Regions from separate parts of the Exiguobacterium sp. UBA6282 genome, predicted to be linked through region 3. Evidence: riboswitches for the same ligand, from Rfam matches in the RefSeq annotation. Region 3 holds a riboswitch; each other region holds the start of a gene.

Region 1 (8,305 bases), on a different contig from region 3:
CTGTAGCTAAAAAGGCATATCGTTTTTTCATGATTCAACTCTCCCTTTATATGTATGATTAGCGCTTGTCTGTTTTTCGCGCCAGTTGATTGCCAAGTGCTTGAATGCTTTGGACGATGACGATGAGGACGACGATCGTCACGATCATGATGAGATTATCATAGCGATAATAGCCGAAGCGGATTGCAAGGTCACCGACACCTCCACCGCCGACGATCCCAGCCATCGCCGAGAAGCCGATCAAACTGATCGTCGTTAGCGTGATGCCCTGAATGATGCCAGGGAGTGCTTCTGGTAAAAGGATACTGACGATGATCCGTAACGGTTTCGCTCCGCACGCTTCCGCTGCTTCGATCAAACCAGGTGGAATCTCACGCAGTGATGTTTCGACGAGTCGTGCGAGAAACGGAATCGCTGCGACACTGAGGCTGACGGATGCTGCTGTCGGACCAATCGTATTATCAAGCAAGAATTTCGTTAATGGAATGAGGGCAACAAGCAAGATGATGAACGGCAAGGAGCGGACGATGTTGACGACGAAGTCAAGGACACGTCGGACGGCAATGTTTTGAAAGAATAAACCGCGGTCGGTGACGAACAGGAGAATCCCGAGTGGAATCCCGACGACCAATGCGAAGGCAAGCGAAATGCCAACCATCCACGCCGTCTCACCAAGTGCCTTCAACAACTCGGGTAACATCGTTTGTATACGATCAAGCCACATCCTGAATCACCTCGAGTGTATGAAGTTCCGCCGCAAGCCAGTCGAGGGCAGGTGCGATTTGATCGGAGGATCCCGTCAAGCTGACGATTAGGACACCAAAAGCGACGTCTTGGATGTAATCGACTTTTCCGTGCAGGATGCTGACCGAGATATCGTATCGACGGATGGCTTCCGACAACGTACTTTCACCGGTCTTCTCGCCCGTGAACTGCAGGCGGATGATTTTTCCCGGTGTCGCTTGCAAAATGCGTTCCGGTAGTTCGATCTGGAGTGCCGTGTCGACGTAATGTTGTGTCACCGGATGTTTGGCTTGACTGAACAAATCGTATGTAGAGGCGACTTCGACGACTTCCCCTTGAGACATGACCGCGACACGATGGCAAATCTGTTTGACGACATCGATCTCATGCGTGATGAGGACGATCGTCAATCCAAGTCGTTCATTCAAACCTTTCAACAAATCTAAAATCTGCAGCGTCGTGACCGGATCAAGGGCAGAGGTCGCTTCGTCACATAACAAGACGGTTGGATCATTCGCGAGTGCCCGGGCAATCCCAACGCGCTGTTTCTGTCCGCCGCTCAACTGACTCGGGAAGTTCGTCTCGAATCCTTCGAGTCCGACGAGCGAGACGAGTTCACGGATCCGTTCCGGAAAATCTGCTCGTTTGACGCCAGCAGCTTTCAGTGCGAAAGCAATGTTATCTGCGACATTACGCGACTGGATCAATTGGAAATGCTGAAAGATCATTCCTGTCCGCAAGCGAAGTTGACGCAAATCTGCTTTTGACATTCCGCCGAGCGAGACACCGTCGACCTTTACCGTTCCTTGTGTCGGATGCTCGAGACCGTTGATCAGACGAAGCAACGTACTCTTACCGGCACCGGATTCACCGATGATCCCAAAGATTTCTCCTTTTTGAATCGTCAAATCGACATCTCGTAATGCAAAAATCGGGGTCCGGTCTCGGACGAACCGTTTCGTAATCTGTTTGAATTCAATCATCTGCTCATCTCCTTGTACAAAAAAAGTCGCTTTTTCCTAGTAGCAGAGCAACCAGAAAAAAGCGACGAAAGTGTAAGATTTCGTAACTTATCTCTCAGAATGAATCCATTCTGTAGGATGTGGCACCGTTCCTGATAGGTGGTTGCCGGACGTCGTTGGGCCTAATCCCTCGGTCGCTCTCGATAAGTAGTTATGCTGTTGGGATTTACTTTAACGGAAATGATTCCCATCTGTCAAATGTTTTTTCAGAATTATTCCGCAACAGGTGTCCGGAACAGGTTGAGCGTTCCGATTCGCCCGACGGCTTCTTCTAGACGTTCGACGTCAGCAATTAAGCTGATCCGTACGTAGCCTTCGCCGTATTCGCCGAAGAATGATCCAGGAGTAACGGCGACGTATGCTTCATCAAGCAGATGATCCGTGAAGCTTTGGGACGTGTATCCTTCAGGCACCGGAAGCCAGACGAAGAAGGAACCGCCCGGTCGTGGTCCGCTCCAACCGATTGCATCGAGTTTCGCGAACAAGGCATTACGTCGTGTTTCGTATAAGCTACTTAACTCACGGACACATGTTTGGTCACTCATCAGGGCAACGGTCGCTGCATGTTGGATCGGTGTGAAGGCACTGACGTAGAGATGTTCCTGATACGTCTCGATGCTTGAGATGACGGACGGATTTCCGATCGCGAAAGCGATTCGGAAGCCAGACATGTTGAAGCGTTTCGAGAGTGAGAACAACTCGATTCCGACATCTTTCGCCCCTTCCGTCTGCAAGAAGCTTCGTGTGGGACCATCAAAGCTGATGCCACCGTAGGCTAAATCATGGACGACACAAATATCATGGGCATCCGCGAAGGCAACTGTCTGTTCGAAGGCTTCTGCTGTCGCTGTCGCACCTGTCGGATTACTCGGGTAATTGAGGAACAACATCCGGGCGCGCTCGACATCTGTCGTATCAAGTAAATCGTAATCCGGCAGGAAGTTATTTTTCTCAAGCAATGGAAGTGTAATCGGGTAAGCACCAGCAAGTGCTGCTCCAGACAGGTAATCCGGATACCCCGGATCCGGGACGATGACACCTTCTCCAGGATTGACGATCGTTTGTGGTAAGGCAACGATTCCGGCTTTACTACCGAGAAGAATTGCGACCTCGGTTGCCGGATCGATCGTGACGCCGAATTCGTTCGCATAAAAGCTCGCGACGGCGTGCTTTAGAAAATCATGTCCACGAAATGGTGGATATTGAAGGTTTGTTGGCTCATCGATCGCCTGTTTCAAGGCGTCGAGAATATGTACGGGCGTGGTTTGATCGGGTGTTCCTTGACCAAGGGTAATGACATCATGTCCGGCAGCTTTCACAGCACCGATCCGGTTCGCAAGTTCAGCGAAAACGGGAGCAGGAAGCCGATCGATGGCGATGGATGGAGCGAAATGTTTCATGGATGTGTGCCTCCTTCGTAGTATTGTCGTCAAGGATAACGAATATTCAGTCAAAAGAAAAGAACTTTTTTGAAATTCAAAAAAATCGTCCAATAAACAGGTACAGATATGTGGAGCGGGAATAGAGAGTAGGGAGAGGAGTGAGGAGATGAAGCGAGCTAGCTGGAAAGAAGCGGTCGTCTATCAAGTCTATTGGCGCAGTTTTAAGGATTCGAATGGGGACGGCATCGGTGATTTGCGAGGTGTCATCGACAAGCTAGATTACATCGCATCGCTTGGTGTCGATATCGTCTGGTTAAATCCATGTTACCGTTCTCCAGACATCGATAATGGCTATGATATTGCCGATTATTACACGATCATGGACAAGGCGGGGACGATGGGCGATCTACAAGAGTTGATCACAGCGGCTCACGCACGCGGCTTAAAGATAATTCTTGATTTGGTCGTCAATCATACGAGTGACGAGCATGACTGGTTCCGTCAGTCGCGGGACCGAATCCACGACAAGGATGATTGGTACATCTGGAAAGATGGAACGAAAGAGACGCCCCCGAACAATTGGCGGTCGTACTTTGCGCCGAGCCCTTGGACGTGGAGTGAAGAGCGCGAACAATATTATTTCCATTCTTTTGCGAAAGAACAACCCGATTTGAACTGGGAACAACCGGCTGTCCGGCAAGCGATCTACGACATGATGAACTGGTGGATCGCTCAAGGGATTGACGGTTTCCGGATGGACGTCATCAACTTGATCAAAAAACGTTCGCTTGAGGATGTCGTCAATCCGTTTGATCTATCGTATCTCGGAAATCAACCAGGTGTGCACGACTTCCTTCAGGAAATGCATGCGAACGTCCTTGCCGGGAAAGACTTGTTCACGGTCGGTGAGATTCCGTTCGTTGGTCCGGAAGACGGTCTGTTATATGTCAGTGAAGAACGTGAAGAACTTCGGACGCTGTTTCACTTCGAAATCGCGGACGACATGGAGGCGATGGATCTTTTACGTTTCAAGGAAATTCAGAAACGATGGTATGACGTCTTGTATCCGTTAGGCGTCAATTCACAGTTTCTCAACAACCACGATCATACGCGACAAGTGACCCGCTTCGGCAGTGAACGATACCGAGTCGAGAGTGCGAAACTACTCGGTTTGATGTTGCATACATTACCTGGCATTCCATACGTGTATCAAGGAGAAGAGATTGGGATGACGGGGATTCGCTTCTCGGATCCGTCGCTCTATCAAGACGTCGCCTTTCGCAATCGATATGAAGAGCGCGTCGCTGGCGGCGAGGATCCGGAGGTCGTACTCTCGTCAATGCAGTTACTCGCACGCGATAACTCCCGCACGCCGATGCAGTGGGACGGTACGTACGCGGCAGGCTTTACGAGTGGGAAACCGTGGTTAGCGGTCAATCCGAATTACACGGACATCAACGTCGCGCAAGCAGAAGCCGATCCATCATCCGTACTTGCCTTCTACCGAGCATTGATTCAGATGCGAAAGGATCATCCAATCATGGTCTATGGTACGTATCGCGACTTAGCTCTTCATGATCCGTATCTCTACATCTATGAGCGGGAACTAGAGGGAGAAGTGTGGCGGATCGTTCTCAACGTGCATGACGAACCGATGCAAACTGCCTTCGTTTTATCACAAGATAAGTTGCTTGTGTCGAACTATCCAGATATCTCGGATGAACTACGTCCTTATGAAGCACGTGTATATCGATATACTGTTACAGAACAGAATTGAACTGCTGGACGAAAAAACATCCGCGACGTGTCAGGAACGCGTCGCGGATGTTTTTTCGTGTGTTATTTGAAAGGTGACGATTTTTTCGTCTGTAAGACTTGCGTGAATCGATCGACGGCTTGGCGCATCTCGTAACTTGGTCCAAGGATGAGGGGACCATGTCCGACGGCAAGAATATCTGGAGACAGTTCCGTTAATTGATCGGCGGAGCGAAGAGCAACGTCCGGATCCCATGTCGCAAGTGCTGGGAACGGAAATTGCCAACGGACGTCACCGGAGACAGCGAGTCCCCCTTGTGTCTGAAAGGCATCTCCGGCGATTAGCATCCGACTACCTTCATGCCAAAGAGAAATCGAACCAGGTGTATGACCTGGCGAGGCGATGACGCTGAGGCTACCGACTTGTTGACCACTTTCGAGCAAACGATCTGGACGTGTTTTGATGTTTTTCGGAATACCGCCTTTTAAAGGAGTCGTTTCGCCTTCGCGTAGCGTCTCGTCCCCACTGAGCAATGCGGCATCACGGTAACTGATGCAGACTTGAGCGAGAGGAAAGGCATTCGCAAGGAAATCGAGCGAGCCGACATGATCGGCATGTGCGTGTGTCAGGATAATCGCGCCGAGCGGTTTTTCTTGCTTTCGAATATAGTGATAAAGCGCCTTTGCGTTGATTCCGAGTCCGGCGTCAATCAATGTCAAACTGTCTGCTTCTTCAAACAGGTAGCAATTGACCGGGAAAAAGGATGGGGTCGTCTGCAATTGGTGTAAACGTTCGATGATCGTGACACGCATCGGCTTCACTCCTTCAAAAAGTAAATAGACTTCTTCTTTAGTATCGTCTGTTTTTGAATAGGCGTCTAGACGGATTATGTGTAAAAAGAGGCACCATCTATTACTAGATGATCCCTCCCATGCTAATTATTCAAATGTCACAGCGAAGACAGCACCGGCATGTGGTGCATCATCTCCGTTGGCAGCTGTCGTGACGAGTAATCGATCTTCGTAAAAAATCGGACATGTCGGATTCGAGACAGGGAAGTCGACATGATCCAGTTTTTCGCCCGTCGTAAGATTCCAACGTGTGATACATGATCCGGCGTAATGTGCGATCCAAGCATGACCTTCAGCATCCTTCGTCATACCATCCGGGAATCCTTCTTCCTCTTCGAGATCAACGGCGACGCGTTTATTCGAAAGTGGGGCATCGGGAGCGTAGTCGAAGGCATAGACTTTTTTTGTTGGTGTATCGATATGATAGAGCGTCTTGCCATCTTCTGACCAGACGAGTCCATTGGAGTTCGTCAAGTCTTCGTGTAAAACATCGATGGAACCGTCATGACGCAGACGGAACAGCCCAGCTGTTTTACCGTCTTCTTCATTAATGCTACCAGCGACATATTGTCCGGTCGGATCGAGCTTACCATCGTTCATCCGATCAGAATCCGGTAATGACAATTGATGTTCGAGAGACAGATGACCTTCCTTGAGATCGAACGTGCCAAAGCCATGTGCTGATGTGACACGCAATAAGTCCGGAGCGTCCGTCAAGGCAATCGATGTAATAGCGCTTGGCAACGTATATGGTTTAAGTGCTTCTGTAACAAGATCATATGAAAAGAGCAGTTGATTCGGAATATCGACGAAATAAAAGCGTTTTGTTTTTGCGTCGTAAACAGGAGATTCACCTGTCTTACACGTGATATCAATGAATAGGGAAACGGTCATGAGTACTCTTCCTCCTAAGCGGACGGCTCTACATGCTGTCCAAGTAATAACAATTTAGTATACCTGTTTTGATACGCAATCAAACCTAAGTCAAGGTGTACACTCGCATCGACTTTGGGAAAAGAAACGTTTAAAAAATAGCCTGCTTCCAAAGCAGACTATCGGTATGAACGTGACGTCAGCGGCTTTTCACCAGTAGGTTGACCGCTTCCTTCACGAGTTCTTCTGTTTGTCCATCGCCGTTTTGTTCTGCTTCCTTGACACACTCGATCAAATTCGAGCTAACGACGACGCCGATCGTCCGGTCAATCGCAGAACGGGCAGCGGAGAGCTGGGTGATGACATCGCGGCAATCTTGCCCTTCTTCCATCATCCGTAAAATACCTCGTAGCTGTCCTTCAATCCGACTAACACGGTTTTTCATCTTCCGATCATAATCCATCTTTATTCCTCCGATTCCCGTTGACCTGACGTCATGTAGTATCTTTATGCTATGCCCATTACGGTATCGCTGTCAATTCAGCAGAATTTTAAGCTATACTTTTAATAGAATGAGGGAATATGGATGTGGTGAAGTTTTTTACTTAGAAAATGGATGAAATCGAAAACGATTTGGTGTCAGCTTGCGTATACTATATGATAGGGCTGACGTCAGAAGGAGGAGAAGGATGCACACTCAATCCGATGAATCGCTTTATCATCTGATGCGTAGCGGTGACGAGCAAGCTCTCGAGACATTATACGATAAGTACGAGAGGTTATTGTTTTCATTCGCCCATCGCTTTACGAATAATGACCGGTTGTCCGAAGAAGTCATACAGGAAGTATGGATGAAGATTTGGAATGGTCGTGTTGATTTTGATACACAAAAAGGAAAGTTTTCATCGTGGATTTTAACGATTACACGTAACGCGGCACTCGATTGTCTCCGTCGTGAAAAGCGACAACCGACGATCGAAGTCGAAGAGCGGGATGGTGGATACGACGAGCCGGTCGAGCGGACGGTCATGCAGCGTGAAACGGCTGCTGAAGTACGCGGCGCGGTCAGTGAATTGAAGCCAGAACAGCAAGAGCTGATTGAACTCGTTTACTTCCAGGGGATGACGCAACAACAGATTTCAGAGCAGCTCGATTTACCTCTTGGAACGGTCAAGACGCGAATCAGGAGCGCGATTCAAGCATTACGAAAACGAATGGATGGGAGGGAACGAGATGGAAGAACGTTGTCATGACTTAATCGATTATTTTAATGGAACATTATCCGCAGCTGATCGCGACGCGTTCGAAGCGCATCTTTCGACGTGCGAAGAATGTCGTGAAGCGCTTTTAGAAATGGAAGAACTCATGCTTCCCATCGCTGAATCGCTTCCGGAGCGACCCGTTCCTGCAGGTATGAAAGCACGAATTCTTGGAGAAGTCCTTGGTTCAGCAGAGGCAGCGTCTCCGAAGGAAGCACCGATGACTACTCCGGTAGACATTAAACAAGCACGTCAGCAACAAACGAAGAAGAAGAGTGTGCCACTCGGTTGGTTGATGAGTATCGCCGCTGCCTTGATTCTCTCGCTTGGTGCGAATGCCTACTTCCTGTCACAGGAAGAGAGCACAGATACACCAGAGACGTTAGCCATGGATGAGATCAAAGGGATGGGGAACTTT
Region 2 (8,305 bases), on a different contig from region 3:
TCGAGAATAGCGGACACCGATATGAACAGTCCAACCAACTTGATTCGAAAAGCGGCAACGTGCCGCAACATCCTGCACGAGTTCGTTGAGCACATTCCGGATACGTTCGAATTGATAATAGTCCTGCATCAAGGTCACACCGTGTCCAATCGTCCGTTGAGGGGCTTTCTCGAACAAATGGCGAGGGGCAAGCAGTGTCGGTGACGCGTCAAGACCCCAAGCGTGGTGCCATAGTTCGGCGCCGATGACACCGAAGCGTTCATGTAACTCTTCGACTGGGCGCATGGCAAGGTCACCAATCGTTTCAATCCCCATCATCTGCAGATGTTGTTCCATGCGGTGTCCGACTCCCCACATCTTCCGAATCGGAAAATCATGGAGACGTCGTGCGACATCAGCGTATCCACATTGTGCGATGCCTTCTTTTTTCCCGATTAAGTCAAGCGTCAGTTTCGCGATGACGTTATTTGGACCAATCCCGATGCGGACGTGAATGCCGGTCTGCTTCAGAATCGCTTCTTGAATCTTTTTGGCAGCTTGCAGATCGGAACCAAACAGGCGATCGGTTCCAGTCATGTCAATGAAACTTTCGTCAATCGAATAGACACGAATCGCTTCAGGTGGGGCAAATTGATGCAGGACATCTAAAACACGAATCGACGTTTTCATATAAGCGAGCATGCGCGGTTCGACGAGTTGAATCGTACGACGAATGGCGTAGGGTAATTGCTCGATTTCGTACAGTCGACCGGCTGTCTTGATTCCAAGCGCTTTTAGGGCGGGAGTAGCGGCGAGAATGACGGATCCGCTTCGTTTTAAATCGGAGACGACCGCAAGACGTGTCGTTAAGGGAGGGAGATTGCGATACTGGCATTCACAGCTGGCGTAGAAGGAAACACTGTCAACACAAAAAATACGTTTATTCTGTGGTAAAACGACGGAAGGAAACATTTGAATCACTCCTTTACATAAAAGAACATATGTTCTTATTTTGATTTTCTTTGACTATAGCATGGTCTCAAAGTGTCTCAAAATAAAAAACTGTTGAAAAAAGAGGGAATTCGAACGATTGACCCTTATGCAAAAGGAGTTTGATACACTAAAGGAGAGAAAAAGGGGGAATTTCTATGAAAGAGATCGTTATCCGTTTACCAGAATTACCGAAAACGCTTCAAGCAGAGACGTTCGATCAAGTCGAAATCGACGATCCATATCTGAAAGGAGCACGTTATGAAAAGGAGTCGATGCCTGTCGAACTGACGGAGCGTATCGATGCCTATCAAGTATGTTTTCAAAATGTCTCGTTCGCGAACCTCACCTTTGACCGCGGTTCGTTCGAAGATATTCGTTTCGAGCAATGTGACTTAACAGGATGTCACTTCCAAGAAACCCGTTTTCACCGCGTGTCTTTCGTCGGATGCCGGATGACGGGTGTTCAGTTTGAAGATTGTACGCTTGATCATCTGACGATCGAAGAAGGACTCGCAGACTATGCCCAGTTCATTCGTAGTACTGTCCGTCATCAGCATTGGAGTGAAACGACGATGAAAGAAGCACAGTTCTTCGAAGTGAAACCGACCCATTGGAAACTCGAAGCGGTCCGGCTTACTGATAGCCAATGGATTGAAACACCATTAAAAGGTCTTGATCTCCGGCAGACGGAACTCTCTGGTATCACAATCGATCCGCGATTTTTACCGGGCGCAGTCATTACGGAAGAACAAGCAGTCGCCTTCGCTCGATTATTAGGATTGGTCATTCCATGAAAAAAGTCTCTTTTCGATGAATTTCGAAAAGAGACTTTTGATGTGTTCTTAAAATGACATCGTTTCGCCATCTTCCGGAATGAGGAAATGGGCAGAGAGGTGGAAGGCAGCTAAAAAGTCAGCAATCATGTCGCGCCGCAGGAGACAGTGATTGACGGACTCGAGGTGCGAGACGATGATCGTTGCTTCCGCTGCTGCTTCGTGTACGGCAAGGAGATCACGCTGCGACATCGTGATCGGTTCTCCCGTCAGGAACTGGGCAGCCCCACTGTTGACGACGATGATATCTGGTGTATGTTGTTCAATCGCATGCGCGACCTCGTCACACCAGATCGTATCACCTGCGATATAAAGCGTCGGTTCGTCCGGATGCGTGAGGACAAGTCCGGAGACATGTCCCATTCGTTCACCGATTTCACCGACACCATGCTGTCCACCTGTTCGATGGACCTGGATATCACCGATCGTCACACCGGAATCGAAGGAAGAGACGTTCGTGAAGCCGGCTTCTCGGATTTGCCGTGCGTCTTCTTCTTGCTGCGCATAGAATGGCAAATGCTTGGGTAGAAATTGTTTTGCAGCATCATCGAAATGATCCGCGTGCAGATGCGTGACGAAGACAGCGTCAGGATCGAGCAGTGTCTTAACATCGACCGGTAAGTCGACGAGTGGATTGGCGACGGCATTCGGCGTTTGACCGAAAGGAGGTAAACTGCCTTTTTCGCCGAGAAACGGATCAATCAGTAAAACTTGATTGGCATACGTGACGACAAGCGTCGCATTACGAATTTGTTGAATATCCATTAGGTTCATCCTCTCTCAATGACTCGGATTGATTATTCCCCGTCTGGCATTCAATGAATCCTATCGTAAGCGTTTCTCCATCGCCATGACGTCGACGTATTCGCCGTTCAAGCGACCTTGTTCCTTAAATGTCCCAACAATCCGGAATCCGGAACGGATGTAGAGCTTTTGTCCGATTTTATTGAACGGGAAGGTAAAGAGAATCAGCTTATGCATCTGATGATCGCGCGCATGTTGTTCGGCAGTTTCTAACAACTGTGTCCCGATCCCTTGTCCGCGATGTGTTCGAGTAATGTAGACGGAAATCTCACCAACTGTCGCATAGACAGGACGCGGGTTATACGGATCAAGAGAAATGAAGCCGAGGACACCTGTCTCATCTTCTGCGACATATCCAGCGTAGCGATGCGTACGCTCTGCATACCACTGGGTCATGAACGATAAATCTTTTCGATCCGTCTCAAGCGTTGCGATTCGGTCTTCGATGCCTTCATTATAAATGGATAGAACGGCGGGTAAATCATGTTCCGTTACAGGACGAATATGCATGTTGCTCACTCCCCAATCGCTTTTCCCTCATTATATCTGTTACGTGTCGATGTAGTGATATGTTTGTGAGATAAGAAAAAGCGCCGATTCTCCTTATATAGAAGAAATCAACGCTTTTGTCGTTCTTAAGAGACCGTGGATGTCTCGTTCTCGTAAATTGGAACCCAGCCATCCGTCGTGACGAAAATTCGAACAGCGACGACTTTCCGATCCTCTTGGAGCGTAAAGTAGTGGCGTGTATTGACAGGAACAGAAATCAAATCACCAGGATTGAGTTCGATGTTATAGTAGCCGACTTCTTCGTCTTTGATCGCGAAGACGCCGTGACCGCTTACGATGAAACGGACTTCATCATCCGTGTGATGATGTTCTTTCTGGAAGTTGACGAGCAACTCGTCAAGGTTCGGTGTCGTATCCGAAAGTGAAATGATATCAGCTGTCTGATATCCACGACGTTCTGATACGTCTTTGATTTCTGGAGCGAACGTATCGAGAATCGTTTGTTTGTCGGCATCCGTCAGTGTGAAGTTCTCGACGAGAGGTGCTGGTAGTTTTGAGACGTCCCATTGTTCGTAAAGAACGCCGCGCGATGCGAGGAAGTCAGCGACTTCCGTTTGATCCGTATACCGTGTGTTTGTTTCTTGGAATAAGACTGTTGCCATGAGATGATTCCTCCTTTTAATAGATAGATTGACGGCATGATTGCAACGTCAACGTATAGTTGAATAAAAACTCGAAGGCTTCGAGGTGTTTCTTTGCTTCAAAGGCGGTCGGTGCCCAGACCGTGATTCCGTGATTGCGAATCAGGACGGCACCGCTGTCCGCTGTGACATATGGCGCAAAAGCAGCAGCGAGTGTCGGGATGTCCGCGTGATTCGGAATGATCGGCACCGTGACCGTCGCATCTTCTTCCCAGTGACCGAGTGCCTTGATGATTTCTTGACCGGAGAAGGTGATACTTCCCTGATCGCCATATAACTCCGAAATCACATTGTTCGCAATCGTATGGACATGCAGGGAACATCCGGCGTTCGTTCGGTTGAACACTTCGACATGGAGCAATGTCTCAGCAGAAGGGCGCCCGGATTGCTCGCCGATCAATTGACCGGTCGCATCGACATGAACGAAGTCGTCAGGAGTCGTCTGCCGCTTATCTTTCCCACTTGCCGTCACAAGAAATTCAATCGGAATACCGGACGTCCGAATGGCGAGGTTACCACTCGTACCAGGGAACCAATCGCGCGCTGCAAGTTCTTGTTTGATGGCGCGTAGTTCTTCATACCGTCGCATGAATGTCATATCGTCACCTCCGATCGTGCTAAATCATGAACGATATCGTGGAACGTCTCAAAAGGTGTATAGGCGATATCATTTTCTTCACACAACGTGATCAGATAATCACGGGCATAGACACGATCCGCTTGTTTTGCGAGTTCGAAGTCCGTCACTGAGTCACCGATGACGATGATGACGTCATCGTCTTTGCATAATGTACGGGCAACGGATGTTTTACAACAGCCGCATCCATTCGTGCAATGGGCATCGCAGGCGTGTGGCCAATCGATGTGGACGAATGGACCACTGAAATCGGCAATGTTACAGTAAATCTGCTCTTGCTCGAGGAACGGTGCTAAGATCGGTTCGACGAAAAAGTCCATTCCACCGCTAACAATCGAAAAATGGATTCCTTGACGACGACTGTACTGAAGCAACTCCGAAAATCCTTCGCGAATGACGGCGCGCTCCATCAAGAAATCAAGATAGTCCGCTTTACCGTCGGACGGCAGAAGCGCGAACATCTGCCCGACACCACTTTGGATCGATAACGTCCGGTCGAGCACGCCACGTTTCAACGGTTCGAAGTCATTCACTGGCACAAATACCTCCATGAGTGCAATGATGTTATCCTGCATCGTTACGGTACCGTCGAAGTCACAAAGAATTCGTAAGGTCATGACTTGATCCCCCAAGCGTCGAGCGCGACTCGTAATTCTTCATGTCGTGACGCAGCATTCGATAGGGATTCATTTGCGAGTGCCGCATCAAGTGCTTGACGAAAAGCGATAACACCAGCCGCAGCACCTTGCGGATGACCATGTACGCCACCACCAGCGTTGATGACGGAATCGATCCCGAAGTCGCGTACGAGTTGAGCAACGAGTCCTGGGTGAATACCGGCTGAAGGGACAGGGAAAATCGCTTTCGTCTGACCGAGGCGAGTCGCTTCGACCGCGATGCCGCGGGCGACGTCCTTCGGAAGAGCGACATTGCCGTAAGGTGACGGGAATAGTGTTAAGTCTGCACCAGCAACGCGCGGTAATGTGCCAAGTAAGACAGGCGCTGCAACACCGTGGTTCGGGCTAGCAATCAATGCACCGCTGTAAGCCGGATGATTGAAAATGGGAACGTTGATCTCCGGATCACTTGCCAATTCACGTAAGACGTCGAGTCCGTATGTGAAGGTATTCAACAAGAAAGCAGTTGCTCCAGCGTCAATCAATCGTTTGGCTTGATCCTTGAGCGTAAAGACGGGACCACTAAGTGTGATCGCATACAACGCACGTTTACCGGTCCGGTGGAAATGAGCATCGATAACCTCACGTCCGATCCGTGCCCGATCAATCGTCGGTGTCAACGGATTGTCATATAGGATCTCATCGTCCTTGACGAGATCGATCCCACCAGCAAGTTGTCCTTCGAGTTGATCACGAAGGAACGATAAATCGCGTCCGATGACCCCTTTGAAGATGCTCATTAACAGTGGACGATCTTCGACACCAATCAAGGAACGAACCCCTTCAATCCCGAACTTCGCACCTGGAAAATCCGACGTGAATGTATCGGGTAGTAGCAGTTCTGTTAATTTGATTTCACCGTCGAGTGAAAGTTTCCCGAAGACGGTCGTCAAGATCGCAGAAAAGTCGCGCGATACATTGTGTTCCGGGTAACGAATCGTGATATAGCCTTTACCGTCGCGCTCTTCCGTATGTACGACTTCTCCTTTGAATGAGGCGAGTTGTTGTTGCTCAAGATGATTCAGCTCCGTCCAGGAACCAACCGTCAGACCAAGCGCGAGTTGTTCGGCGCGTTGCTCCAGTCGATCGCGGGCGGTCAATTGATAAGTAGCTGTGATGTAAGCCATGTCTTTCCTCCTTCAATAAAAAAATGGTCTCTTGTCAGCGACAAGAGACCATGAATGATTCGAACGTGGACTCTTATCTGTCAGCTTAGTAGCTGCAAGAATTAGCACCGTGCCAAAAGGTCGGTTGCTGCGACATCGTAGGGCTTGTCCCTCCGTCTGCTCTTGATAAGAATTGGATGAAATTGTGAAATCTAATTGCAATTTTTACATGAGAGTCACGACTTGTCAAACTATTTTTAGAAAATTTATTTTTTTGAAAATACTCTTTCTATATATGGAGCGAAAACGATATCCGTTTCTGCTTGATTTCGATTTGACAGCAGGGAAGAGGATTGCGTAAGATTCAAATCAATATCACACACGACAACTACATACGACTCTTATCGCGAGTTGGCAGAGGGAATTGGCCCGATGACGCCGCAGCAACCGACCACTTGGCACGGTGCTACATCCAACAGACGTTTCGTCTGAGAGATAAGAGGACGCAGTGACTTTCCTGCGCCTCTTTTCGATGACGAAAAGAGGCGCTTTTTCGTGTATCACACAGGGGGAACTGAGATGACATACAAAGCATTTACAGAACAGGACGCGATCGAACGGGTCCGCTCACTAGGACTGATCGGCGACGGAGCCGTCGAAGCAGAAGAGATTGGCGACGGCAATCTCAACCTTGTCTTTCGAATTCGAGAAGGTGAACATCGATTGATTCTAAAACAAGCACTTCCGTACGCGAAAGTCGTCGGTGAAAGCTGGCCACTATCACTCGAGCGGGCGTGGATCGAGCAATCCGCACTCCGTGAATTCGCCCGGCATGCCGTGCCGTTCGTACCGCGTGTTTTTCATGCTAGTCACGACGAGGCGTATACGGTCATGGAAGATCTTTCACATCTGACAATCGTTCGAAGCGGTTTACTCGCAGGTGAACAGTATCCGTTGCTTGCGGAACATATTGGTTCTTATCTCGCTCGGACTTTATTCCATACATCGGACTTTGCGCTTGGTCCGGTTGAAAAAAAACGTGTCGCCCGAACGTACTACAATCCGGACTTGTGCGACATCACGGAAAAATTAATCTTCACGGATCCGTTCCATGACGCGGAGACGAACGAGATTGAAGCCGGGCTTGAAGAAGAGGTGGCACGTCTATGGGCGGACGATGAGTTGAAACGCGAAGTCGCAAAACTCGAAGCGCTTTTCATCACGAAAGGAGATGCGTTGCTACACGGCGATCTACATACAGGAAGCATCTTTGCTTCGGCAACGGAAACGAAAGTCATCGATCCAGAATTCGCCTTTTATGGTCCATTCGGATTTGATGTCGGACAGTTCATCGCCCACTTATTCTTTGCAGCATACCCGGATTATTCAGCACTTCGTGATGCCCGGATTCGCGACATCGATACGTTCTGGCTGACGTTCGCTTCGACGTTCCGCGCCTTATGGGAACGCGAAGCCGTCGAACCATTCCGGACATCGGGACTCGTCGACGATGTACTGAGCACGATCTTGCAGGATGCCCTTGGCTTTGCCGGTTGCGAACTGATTCGTCGGACGATCGGACTCGCACCAGTCGCTGATTTAGAAACGATTAGTTCTATGACGGAACGACTAGAACGAAAACAACATGCTTTACGTTTAGGATCGGCGTTAATCAAACGTCGGACCGAATGCCGGACATTTGATGATTTACGAAACTTCGACGTAACGGAGGAACTTAGCCGATGAGTACATTCGTTCAAAGTATTCGTTATGAAGATCGTGTCTTGACGATTCTCGATCAGACACGTCTACCGCAGGAAGAACACTATGAAGTCATTACCGATCTTGCACAAGCGGTCGAAGCGATTAAACAACTGCGCGTCCGAGGGGCGCCTGCGATCAGTTTATTTGGCGGATTCGTACTCGTTCAAGAGGCGTACCGGTTTGAAGCAGAACTGTCGATCTATAAGCAGACTTTGCTTGAGACATCAGCGACGTTACTCGCGACACGACCGACGGCTGTTAACTTACGAAATGTCCTTGATCAATTGAATCCAATCATTCA
Region 3 (8,305 bases):
CGAAGACGAACGTTTCGATGAGTAACCGGACATCATAGATTTCTTGAATGTCGCGCTCGGATAAACCGACGACGACCGCTCCCATTCGTTCGAGACGAATCAACTGTTCGGCTGCAAGCACCTTTAACGCGTCACGGACAGGTGAGCGACTGACTGAAAAATCAGAGGCTATTTTGTTTTCGGATAAGATGGTACCGCTTTCAATTTTTCCTGAAATGATCCGCATTCGTAGTTCGTGCGCGACACGATCTCCGGCAGAAGCTTTTGACAACCACTTCAAGGGGTATAACAGTTCTGACATAAAATCACCTGATTTCTAGAGTGAGTATACTTGTATACAAGTTAGTATATACGTTTTTCTCTAAAATGCAAACGCTTCACTTAAATCTTAGAGATTCAACTGGCAATCAGGAAATCGGTTCCAAATATGTTAGGGTGAAGGAGTAATCAATAACCAGAACGGGTAAGGAGGAGATAGTACATATGAACATTTTAGTTGTAGGTGCAGGAGCAGTCGGAGGTTATTTCGGGGGCCGTCTTGCTGAGCAAGGTGAACAGGTGACCTTTCTCGTCCGTCCGAAGCGATATGAACAATTACAAAAAACAGGTCTACAGATCACTAGTCCTCATGGCGATATCACGATCACGCCTCAGTTAGTGACACGAGACATGCGACCGGATCACGTATTTGATGTCGTTTTGCTTTCGACGAAAGCCTATCACTTAGATGATGTCTTAAAGGATCTTACGCCATTCGTTTCGAACGAGACGTATATCATTCCTTTATTGAATGGCATGCAACATATTCGTCGGTTAACAGAAGTCTTCGGAGAAGAGCGTGTACTGGGCGGTCTTTGCTTCATTGAATCGACGCTTGATGCAGAAGGACGCATTTTACAGACGAGTCCGTCACATCGACTGTTGTTTGGCTCACGAACCGGCAAACCAACAGCTCGTTTGCAGGAGATCGCAACACGTTTTGCGAAAGCGAAGGCACCGATGGCGTACTCGATGCATATCATGGATGACATGTGGCAAAAGTATCTTTTCATTTCGACATTTGCGGGTGTGACGACGCTATTTCGTTCAGCGATTGGTTCGATTCGGGAAGAAGCTGTCGGGCGTCAGATGATTGTAGACGTCATGAACGAAGCGAAACAGGCGATGGAAGAACAGGGCGCGGTCTTCAATGACGATACAGAAACGGTGCTATTGAAGCAGATGCATGCGATGGAAGATACGATGAAATCGTCGATGTTGCGCGATATGGAAAAAGGTCAGCCAGTCGAAGTGGAACATTTTTTCAGCGCCTTGTTAAAACCTACTTCGACAGAACGGTTCAGAGCTTTAAAATTAGTCGAAGCAAACTTACGCATGTATCTTAGAACGATTAAATAGTTACATTTTTCTATTTTAGAAAAATAATGGAGTAGTACAAATGTTTCGTTTTGATGACGAAAGACCTGTTTCCCCTAGGAATCGTTGACTTCCGAAATAAAGTTCATCTATTGTTAATGAGATTGAAAAAAAGTGATAATATATTTTTCCGCATTTTTTCTTGCAAGGACGAATGAAGCAGACGAGAGGGGAAGTTTATCCATTATGAAACGTATTATTATTCGTGCAGGTATGACACCATTCGAACAGTTCGATGCTCCTTATTTGATGAAACATAATTCCATTGGAGGAAACGTTGGAAATCTCATTTATCAATACAGTATCTTTCGGACGTTGATGACAGAAGGTACGACGATTACACCGGACTATTACTATTACGATGAAGAACGGGCGGACGAAATCAATGCCAACTTTGATCTTTATGTCATTCCGTTAGCGGATGCATTCCGAAAAGAATTCGTACCGACGTTGCGGAAGTACACCCGCCTTATCAAGAAATTAAAAATTCCAGTCGTCGTCATCGGTGTAGGCTTACGTGCACCGTTTGAACCAGATCTAGACGGCGGATTCCCGTTCGATGAAGATGTCAAAGCATTCGTCAGCGCTGTACTTGAGCGCTCAAGCATGCTTGGTCTTCGTGGGGAAATCACGTCGAAATACTTGACGCGTCTTGGTTTTCGCGAAGGCATTGATCATCGTGTCATCGGATGTCCTTCGATGTACGCGTTTGGTCGCGACTTACATATTCGTGAAACGAACATTACGCCCGAGTCGATGATTACGGTCAACTCGTCACGTTTAGCACCACAAAATGTTCTTGATTTCATTACGCGCGGAATGGAAGAGTATCCGAATCATTACTTCATTCCCCAATGGATGAAGGAACTGAAATTGACGTATACAGGAACGCATCCGATCGCAGATTTGTCCGTGACGAACTATCCGGTGAAGATGTCGGATCCTGCTTACATGAACGATCGTGTTCGTTTCTTCTTGAACGCACAAACATGGTTCGATTTCATCGGGCAGGCAGACCTCAGTTTTGGTGCGCGCTTGCATGGAAATATCACAGCAACGCTTGCGGGTACGCCGAGTATCCTCATTCCAAAGGATGCACGAATGCGCGAACTAACGGATTATCATCAGTTGACGCATATTTGGGCGAACGACATCAAAGCGGATACACAATTATCCGACGTCGTAGCCAATGCTGATTTCCAAAGTCCGGCACGTGTTCAAGCACGTAACTTCGACAACTTCGTTGATTTCTTGAACGTGAATGATCTTGAACACATTTACCAAGAGACGAATTATCCTGAGAATGTGCCGTTTGACCGTCAAATGGCGCAAGCGGAACTACTTCCACCGGTTCAACCGATTTCTGGCGTGAGTCTCGAAGAAGCAGTCGCCCGTTTCGAACGGTTCTTCCCAGAACAAGAGAAAAAAATCGCAGATACACAAATAAAGGCAAAAGAGAAATTAGCCGAAAAAGATAAAAAAATCGCGGATGCGCAAAAACAGGCAAAAGCGCAATTGGCCGAAAAAGATAAGAAAATCAAAGCATTGCAGAAACAAACAACGACGACTCAAAAAGATCAGGAAATTGCGGCGCTCAAAGCGCAACTGGCTGCCCAAACGAAGAAAATGAAGCACCAGCAAGGGACATTGAACCGAAAAGCGGTTCGGGCAGCCTTAAAGACAGCGGATCTATTCGCAAAAAAATAAAGTGTTCTAACATTCCGGGTCATTACGATACGGAATGTTTTTTTGGTAGGAGTATTCTGAATTGTGTTGACAATTCGGAAAAGGCTTGATAGGGTTAGGAACAATTACATACTTATCCAGAGAGGTGGAGGGACTGGCCCTATGAAACCTCAGCAACAGGTCGAAAGATACTGTGCTAATTCCTGCGGGTGTTGCACCCGATCGATAAGATTTCCGAATTGTCGACCGACGCATCCGTGAGGATGCGTTTTTTGTTTGAAATAGGTGGAACGAGGAGGAAATGGATTCATGAAAACGAGCGGAGCGTTTCGACGCAAGATGGAATCACGTCATCTGATCATGCTGTCGTTAGGAGGCGTCATTGGAACAGGATTATTTTTAAGTACAGGTTATACGTTGGAACAAGCGGGACGTGTCGGAACGATTTTGTCGTATTTGATCGGAGCCGTCGTCGTCTACTTAGTCATGCTAAGTCTTGGCGAACTCGCTGTACACATGCCGGAAACCGGATCATTCCATAAGTACGCAACGAAGTATATCGGACCCGGTACCGGTTATACGGTGGCCTGGCTCTACTGGCTGACGTGGACGGTCGCCCTTGGTTCAGAATTCACGGCAGCAGGCATTTTAATGCAACGTTGGTTCCCGTCGATTCCAGTCTGGGTGTTCAGTGCATTATTCGCTGCGATGATCCTTGGTATCAACGTCTTGAAGGTCCGCGTATTTGCTGAAGTCGAGTTTTGGTTCTCCGCCATTAAGGTCGTAACGATCATTGCGTTCATTTTACTTGGTGCGGGAGCCATCGTTGGCTTCATCCCATTACAAGATGGTAGCCCAGCACCATTCTTTTCTTCCTTAACGGAAGGAGGATTGTTTCCAAATGGGGCATTTGCGATCTTCATGACGATGCTTGCTGTGAACTTTGCTTACTCAGGAACGGAATTGATCGGCGTCGCAGCGGGTGAAGCGGTCGATCCGAAGCGGACGATTCCGCTTGCGATCCGAACAACGATTTTGCGACTCGTTCTCTTTTTCGTCGGTACGATCATCGTATTAGCCGTCTTATTGCCAACGGAAGGGAAGGGCGTGCTCGAAAGTCCGTTCGTTGCCGTGTTCGAACGAATCGGAATTCCGTATGCGGCAGACGTGATGAACTTCGTCATTCTGACAGCGATCTTGTCGGCAGCGAACTCTGGGCTTTACGCTGCCTCCCGGATGCTTTGGTCGCTTGCGAACGAACGCATGATTCCGCGTTTCTTCGCCCAGGTGACACCAAGTGGGGTTCCACTACGAGCTGTATTGTTCAGCATGCTTGGCGGAGGACTTGCTTTGCTGTCTAGCATCTATGCAGCAGGAAGTGTCTATATTGCGCTCGTCTCGATTTCCGGCCTTGCTGTCGTCGTCGTCTGGATGAGTATCAGCGTTGCGCAGTATCGCTTCCGGAAACAATTCCTCCGCGAAGGGCATACGGTCGACGAATTGGTCTATCGTACACCACTCTTTCCATTGGTACCGATCGCCGCTTTCGTCGTCTGTTTGATTTCCCTGATTGGTATCGGATTTGATCCGACGCAACGAGTCGCCTTGTATTGCGGTATCCCATTCATCGTGATCTGTTATGTCGTTCATGCGTTCACGAATTCTTCTCAGAAACGGAGTGTTGAAGATGTCCCGAATCAAAAATCCAGTTGATCAACGATTACAGGAAGTTCCTTTCCTAATTTTAGATGGTGCGCTTGCGACTGAACTCGAACAAAAGGGATTCGACCTGAACGATCCACTCTGGTCAGCACGCCTCTTAATCGAAGCACCGGAACAGATTGAGCGTGTCCATCACGATTACTTTGAAGTGGGCGCCGATGTTGCGATCACCTCAAGCTATCAAGCAAGTATCGAAGGATTCAAGCAACGTCACATCACGACCGAGGAAGCACAAGCGTTAATTCGACAAACGGTTACCTTAGCGCAAGATGCACGGACGCGTAGCGGAAAGAGTGCCGCATTGATCGCGGGATCAGTTGGTCCTTATGGTGCCTACTTAGCAGATGGTTCTGAGTATCGCGGTCATTATGGTGTGTCAGCAGATGTGCTAGAAGCCTTCCACAGACCGCGCATCGAAGCATTGATTGAAGCGGGGGCTGATCTGCTGGCATTCGAGACGATTCCGTCGCTTGAGGAAGCTGTCGTGTTGTTCGGGATTCTCGAAGCGTTCCCGGAAGTATCTGCTTGGCTGACGTTCTCGCTTCAAGATGCGACGCACATCAGTGAGGGAACACCGCTTGCGATATGCATCGAGACAATCGGACAGCATCCGCAACTTGCAGCAATCGGTGCAAATTGTTTTCCAGCATCCTACGCGACCGACTTCATCCGTCACGTTAAGACGTTGACGAGTGTTCCAATCATCGTCTATCCGAACTCCGGTGAAGTCTATGATCCGGTCGCAAAGACGTGGTCGGGTACGAATCAGTGCACGTCGTTCCAAGCCATCGCAAAGACATGGTATGAAGCTGGAGCACGATTGATTGGCGGTTGTTGTAGAACTTCACCGGAACATATCGCGCAAATTCGTTCGGTTTGCCAGGTTTCTCATACGTGATGAATGATGACGAAAAAACGGACACGAAATCAATCGATTTCGCGTCCGTTTTTTTAATGGTGTGATTCCATTACCGTTCGCGCAAGGCGCGATTGAATTGTTGCAATAGGCGTCCGAAATCTTCTGCATCATCCGCTGGCCAGTCTGTCAGTAGACGTTCGATGCTCGCGAGACGTGCGGTTCGGTAGATGGTGAGTTCTTGTTGTCCTTTATCTGTAATATGATAGAAGAAGGCTCGCCCATCTGTCGGATCTTTTACTTTTTCAACGAGTTGCTTCTGATCGAGTGCCGCTGCTTGGCGACTGACGGTCGAGACATCGAGCTGAAGTTCACGGGCAAGTGTTTTAACACCGACGTTGCCGGAATCCGCTAATTGTCGCAGTAAGAGATAAGAAGCACGGTCCAAATTACGATTGTCTGCCGTCGCCGTCGTTAAACGCCGGATCAGGATCGCTAACTCGAGTTCAATGGTTTCGAGTGATTGTTGAGACATCGGGTATCTCCCCTTTCAAAAAAGTCTCTCTGTCCCTCATGATTACCCAATGTGGATAAGCTGTCAATGCGAAAAGCAGGAGACTTGACAGAGTTGTAGTTGTATTATACAATCATTTTTGTTCTTTTAATTGTATCATACAACTTTCGTAGATGAGAAACGAACGACAAAGGAGAATTCAGATGAAAGCTTATGAGTCGATGAAACAAGAGGTCATTACGGTAAACGATACAGATCTGATTCGTACGGTCATCGAACGATTCATTCAATCTGGTATTAGCGGCGTACCCGTCATCAATGCCGAGCAAGAGGTCGTCGGTTATATCAGTGACGGAGATATCATGCGAGCGATCGGAAAACACAAGGACATCATCGTCGATACATTCTTATATGTAGATGTCATCAAAGGAGACGAAGAAGATTATGAAGATCGAATTCGTCATATCTTGAATCGACCTGTCATGGAACTTGCACGCCGGAAGGTTGTAACAGCGGACGCTGACACAGAAATGGAAGAGATTGCAGCAACGCTCGGTTCAAAACGGATCAAAAAGCTTCCAATCCTTAAGGCAGGACGTCTTGTTGGGATCATTAGTCGAGGCGACGTCATCCGCCATTCGTTTAAACAGTTCATATAATACATTCAATAGAAAGAAGGGACACTATGGCACTTGCTGAAAAAACAACGACGCTTGAGCCGGAAACGGTATTAGCGGAAAGCAAACATGGATTATTCCATCAACCGGTTGCTGTTTGGGCAGTCTTTTTCGCCAGTATTACAGCATTCATGGGAATGGGACTCGTCAATCCCGTGTTACCGACGATTGCCGAGAATTTAGAAGCGTCCAAAAGTGAAGTAACGCTCTTATTTACAAGTTATAACGCCGTCATGGCATTCGCGATGTTAATTACAGGCGCGATCTCATCACGGATTGGTCAAAAAGGAACATTAATGCTCGGGATCGCCGTCATCGCAACTGTTGCTGGTTTTGCTTCACAAGCAGACAGCATTTGGACGCTCGTCGCGTTACGCGGTGGATGGGGACTTGGGAACGCTTTGTTCGTCGCAACCGCACTGGCTGCGATCGTTTCGCTGTCGTCAGGCGGAACAGCAAAAGCCATCATTTTGTATGAAGCAGCCGTTGGTCTTGGGATTTCGATTGGACCGCTATTAGGCGGAACACTCGGTTCGATCACATGGCGCGCCCCATTCATGGGTGTTGCGACAATCATGGTCATCGCGTTTCTCGTCTTGCTCTTCTTGATGCCAAAACCAGCAGCATCTGCTGCACCAAAACAAAAGTTATCATTAAAAGCACCGTTCCAAGCGATGAAGCATCGTTCGCTCTTGACACTCGGGATCGTTGCGGCGCTTTATAACGTTGGTTTCTTTACGATCATGGCCTATGCACCATTCGTCATGAAACTACCAGCGAAAGGACTCGGATTCGTCTTCCTCGGTTGGGGGATGTTGCTTGCGATCACATCAGTCTTAACGGCTCCGAAACTGAAACAATGGTTCGGAACGATCAAAGCGATGATCATGATGTTGATCACATTCGCGATCTTGCTTCTTTTAATGGGAATCTTCACGGAAACTCCAGCCGTCGTCATCGTCTGTGTCATCTTGGCGGGAGCTGTGCTTGGGAATAACAACACGCTCATCACGACAGCTGTCATGGATGCAGCACCTGTCGAACGTTCGACAGCATCTGCGGCATACAGTTTCCTACGTTTTCTCGGGGCAGCCATCGCGCCATTCATGGCCGGTAAATTGGCTGAAATCTTCAACGCAAATCTACCGTTTTATGTCGGAAGTGGCTTCGTCCTCTTATCCGTCATCATCATCGGGGTCAATCTCAAACACATTCGCCATATCGACCGGACGGAAGGCGGACATTAATTCGATAACAAGACAGCCGAAGCGCATTCGCTTCGGCTGTTTTTGATTGAAATCAAGAGGGGTACATGGTTTTTAACGTGCGGATCGAGTGCTCGATCATTTCCCGAAGTATGCCTAAGTCGATGTCAGTCAGTCGTTTGACGTAGATGCAGGACTTACCGCGTCGATACGTACCGAGACTGGCAAG

What was found. Region 3 has a riboswitch for S-adenosylmethionine ahead of B2751_RS14780 (amino acid permease). Riboswitches for the same ligand answer to the same signal wherever they lie in the genome.
Positions count from the first base shown of each region.
Region 1: it holds a riboswitch for S-adenosylmethionine, as region 3 does, so the genes downstream of both, B2751_RS10555 (methionine ABC transporter ATP-binding protein) here and B2751_RS14780 (amino acid permease) in region 3, are expected to answer to the same signal.
Region 2: it holds a riboswitch for S-adenosylmethionine, as region 3 does, so the genes downstream of both, B2751_RS08820 (2,3-diketo-5-methylthiopentyl-1-phosphate enolase) here and B2751_RS14780 (amino acid permease) in region 3, are expected to answer to the same signal.

Region 1 is NZ_DJUM01000038.1:72,043-80,347, forward strand. It holds gene B2751_RS10545 (MetQ/NlpA family ABC transporter substrate-binding protein) at 1-31, opposite strand, end outside; gene B2751_RS10550 (methionine ABC transporter permease) at 59-724, opposite strand; gene B2751_RS10555 (methionine ABC transporter ATP-binding protein) at 714-1,727, opposite strand; SAM riboswitch class I at 1,812-1,916, opposite strand; gene B2751_RS10560 (aminotransferase class I/II-fold pyridoxal phosphate-dependent enzyme) at 1,979-3,166, opposite strand; gene B2751_RS10565 (alpha-glucosidase) at 3,315-4,925, shown strand; gene B2751_RS10570 (MBL fold metallo-hydrolase) at 4,988-5,716, opposite strand; gene B2751_RS10575 (SMP-30/gluconolactonase/LRE family protein) at 5,843-6,649, opposite strand; gene B2751_RS10580 (metal-sensitive transcriptional regulator) at 6,828-7,091, opposite strand; gene B2751_RS10585 (RNA polymerase sigma factor) at 7,318-7,881, shown strand; gene B2751_RS10590 (anti-sigma factor) at 7,862-8,305, shown strand, end outside.
Region 2 is NZ_DJUM01000028.1:17,437-25,741, forward strand. It holds gene B2751_RS08785 (DNA polymerase thumb domain-containing protein) at 1-951, opposite strand, end outside; gene B2751_RS08790 (pentapeptide repeat-containing protein) at 1,128-1,766, shown strand; gene B2751_RS08795 (MBL fold metallo-hydrolase) at 1,815-2,570, opposite strand; gene B2751_RS08800 (arsinothricin resistance N-acetyltransferase ArsN1 family A) at 2,631-3,119, opposite strand; gene B2751_RS08805 (1,2-dihydroxy-3-keto-5-methylthiopentene dioxygenase) at 3,245-3,781, opposite strand; gene B2751_RS08810 (methylthioribulose 1-phosphate dehydratase) at 3,798-4,418, opposite strand; gene B2751_RS08815 (2-hydroxy-3-keto-5-methylthiopentenyl-1-phosphate phosphatase) at 4,415-5,074, opposite strand; gene B2751_RS08820 (2,3-diketo-5-methylthiopentyl-1-phosphate enolase) at 5,071-6,261, opposite strand; SAM riboswitch class I at 6,332-6,433, opposite strand; SAM riboswitch class I at 6,639-6,742, shown strand; gene mtnK (S-methyl-5-thioribose kinase) at 6,820-7,986, shown strand; gene mtnA (S-methyl-5-thioribose-1-phosphate isomerase) at 7,983-8,305, shown strand, end outside.
Region 3 is NZ_DJUM01000055.1:40,378-48,682, reverse strand. It holds gene B2751_RS14795 (GntR family transcriptional regulator) at 1-301, opposite strand, end outside; gene B2751_RS14790 (ketopantoate reductase family protein) at 484-1,398, shown strand; gene B2751_RS14785 (polysaccharide pyruvyl transferase family protein) at 1,603-3,123, shown strand; SAM riboswitch class I at 3,233-3,334, shown strand; gene B2751_RS14780 (amino acid permease) at 3,412-4,815, shown strand; gene mmuM (homocysteine S-methyltransferase) at 4,790-5,722, shown strand; gene B2751_RS14770 (MarR family winged helix-turn-helix transcriptional regulator) at 5,793-6,215, opposite strand; gene B2751_RS14765 (CBS domain-containing protein) at 6,398-6,853, shown strand; gene B2751_RS14760 (MFS transporter) at 6,880-8,118, shown strand; gene B2751_RS14755 (DUF1801 domain-containing protein) at 8,171-8,305, opposite strand, start outside.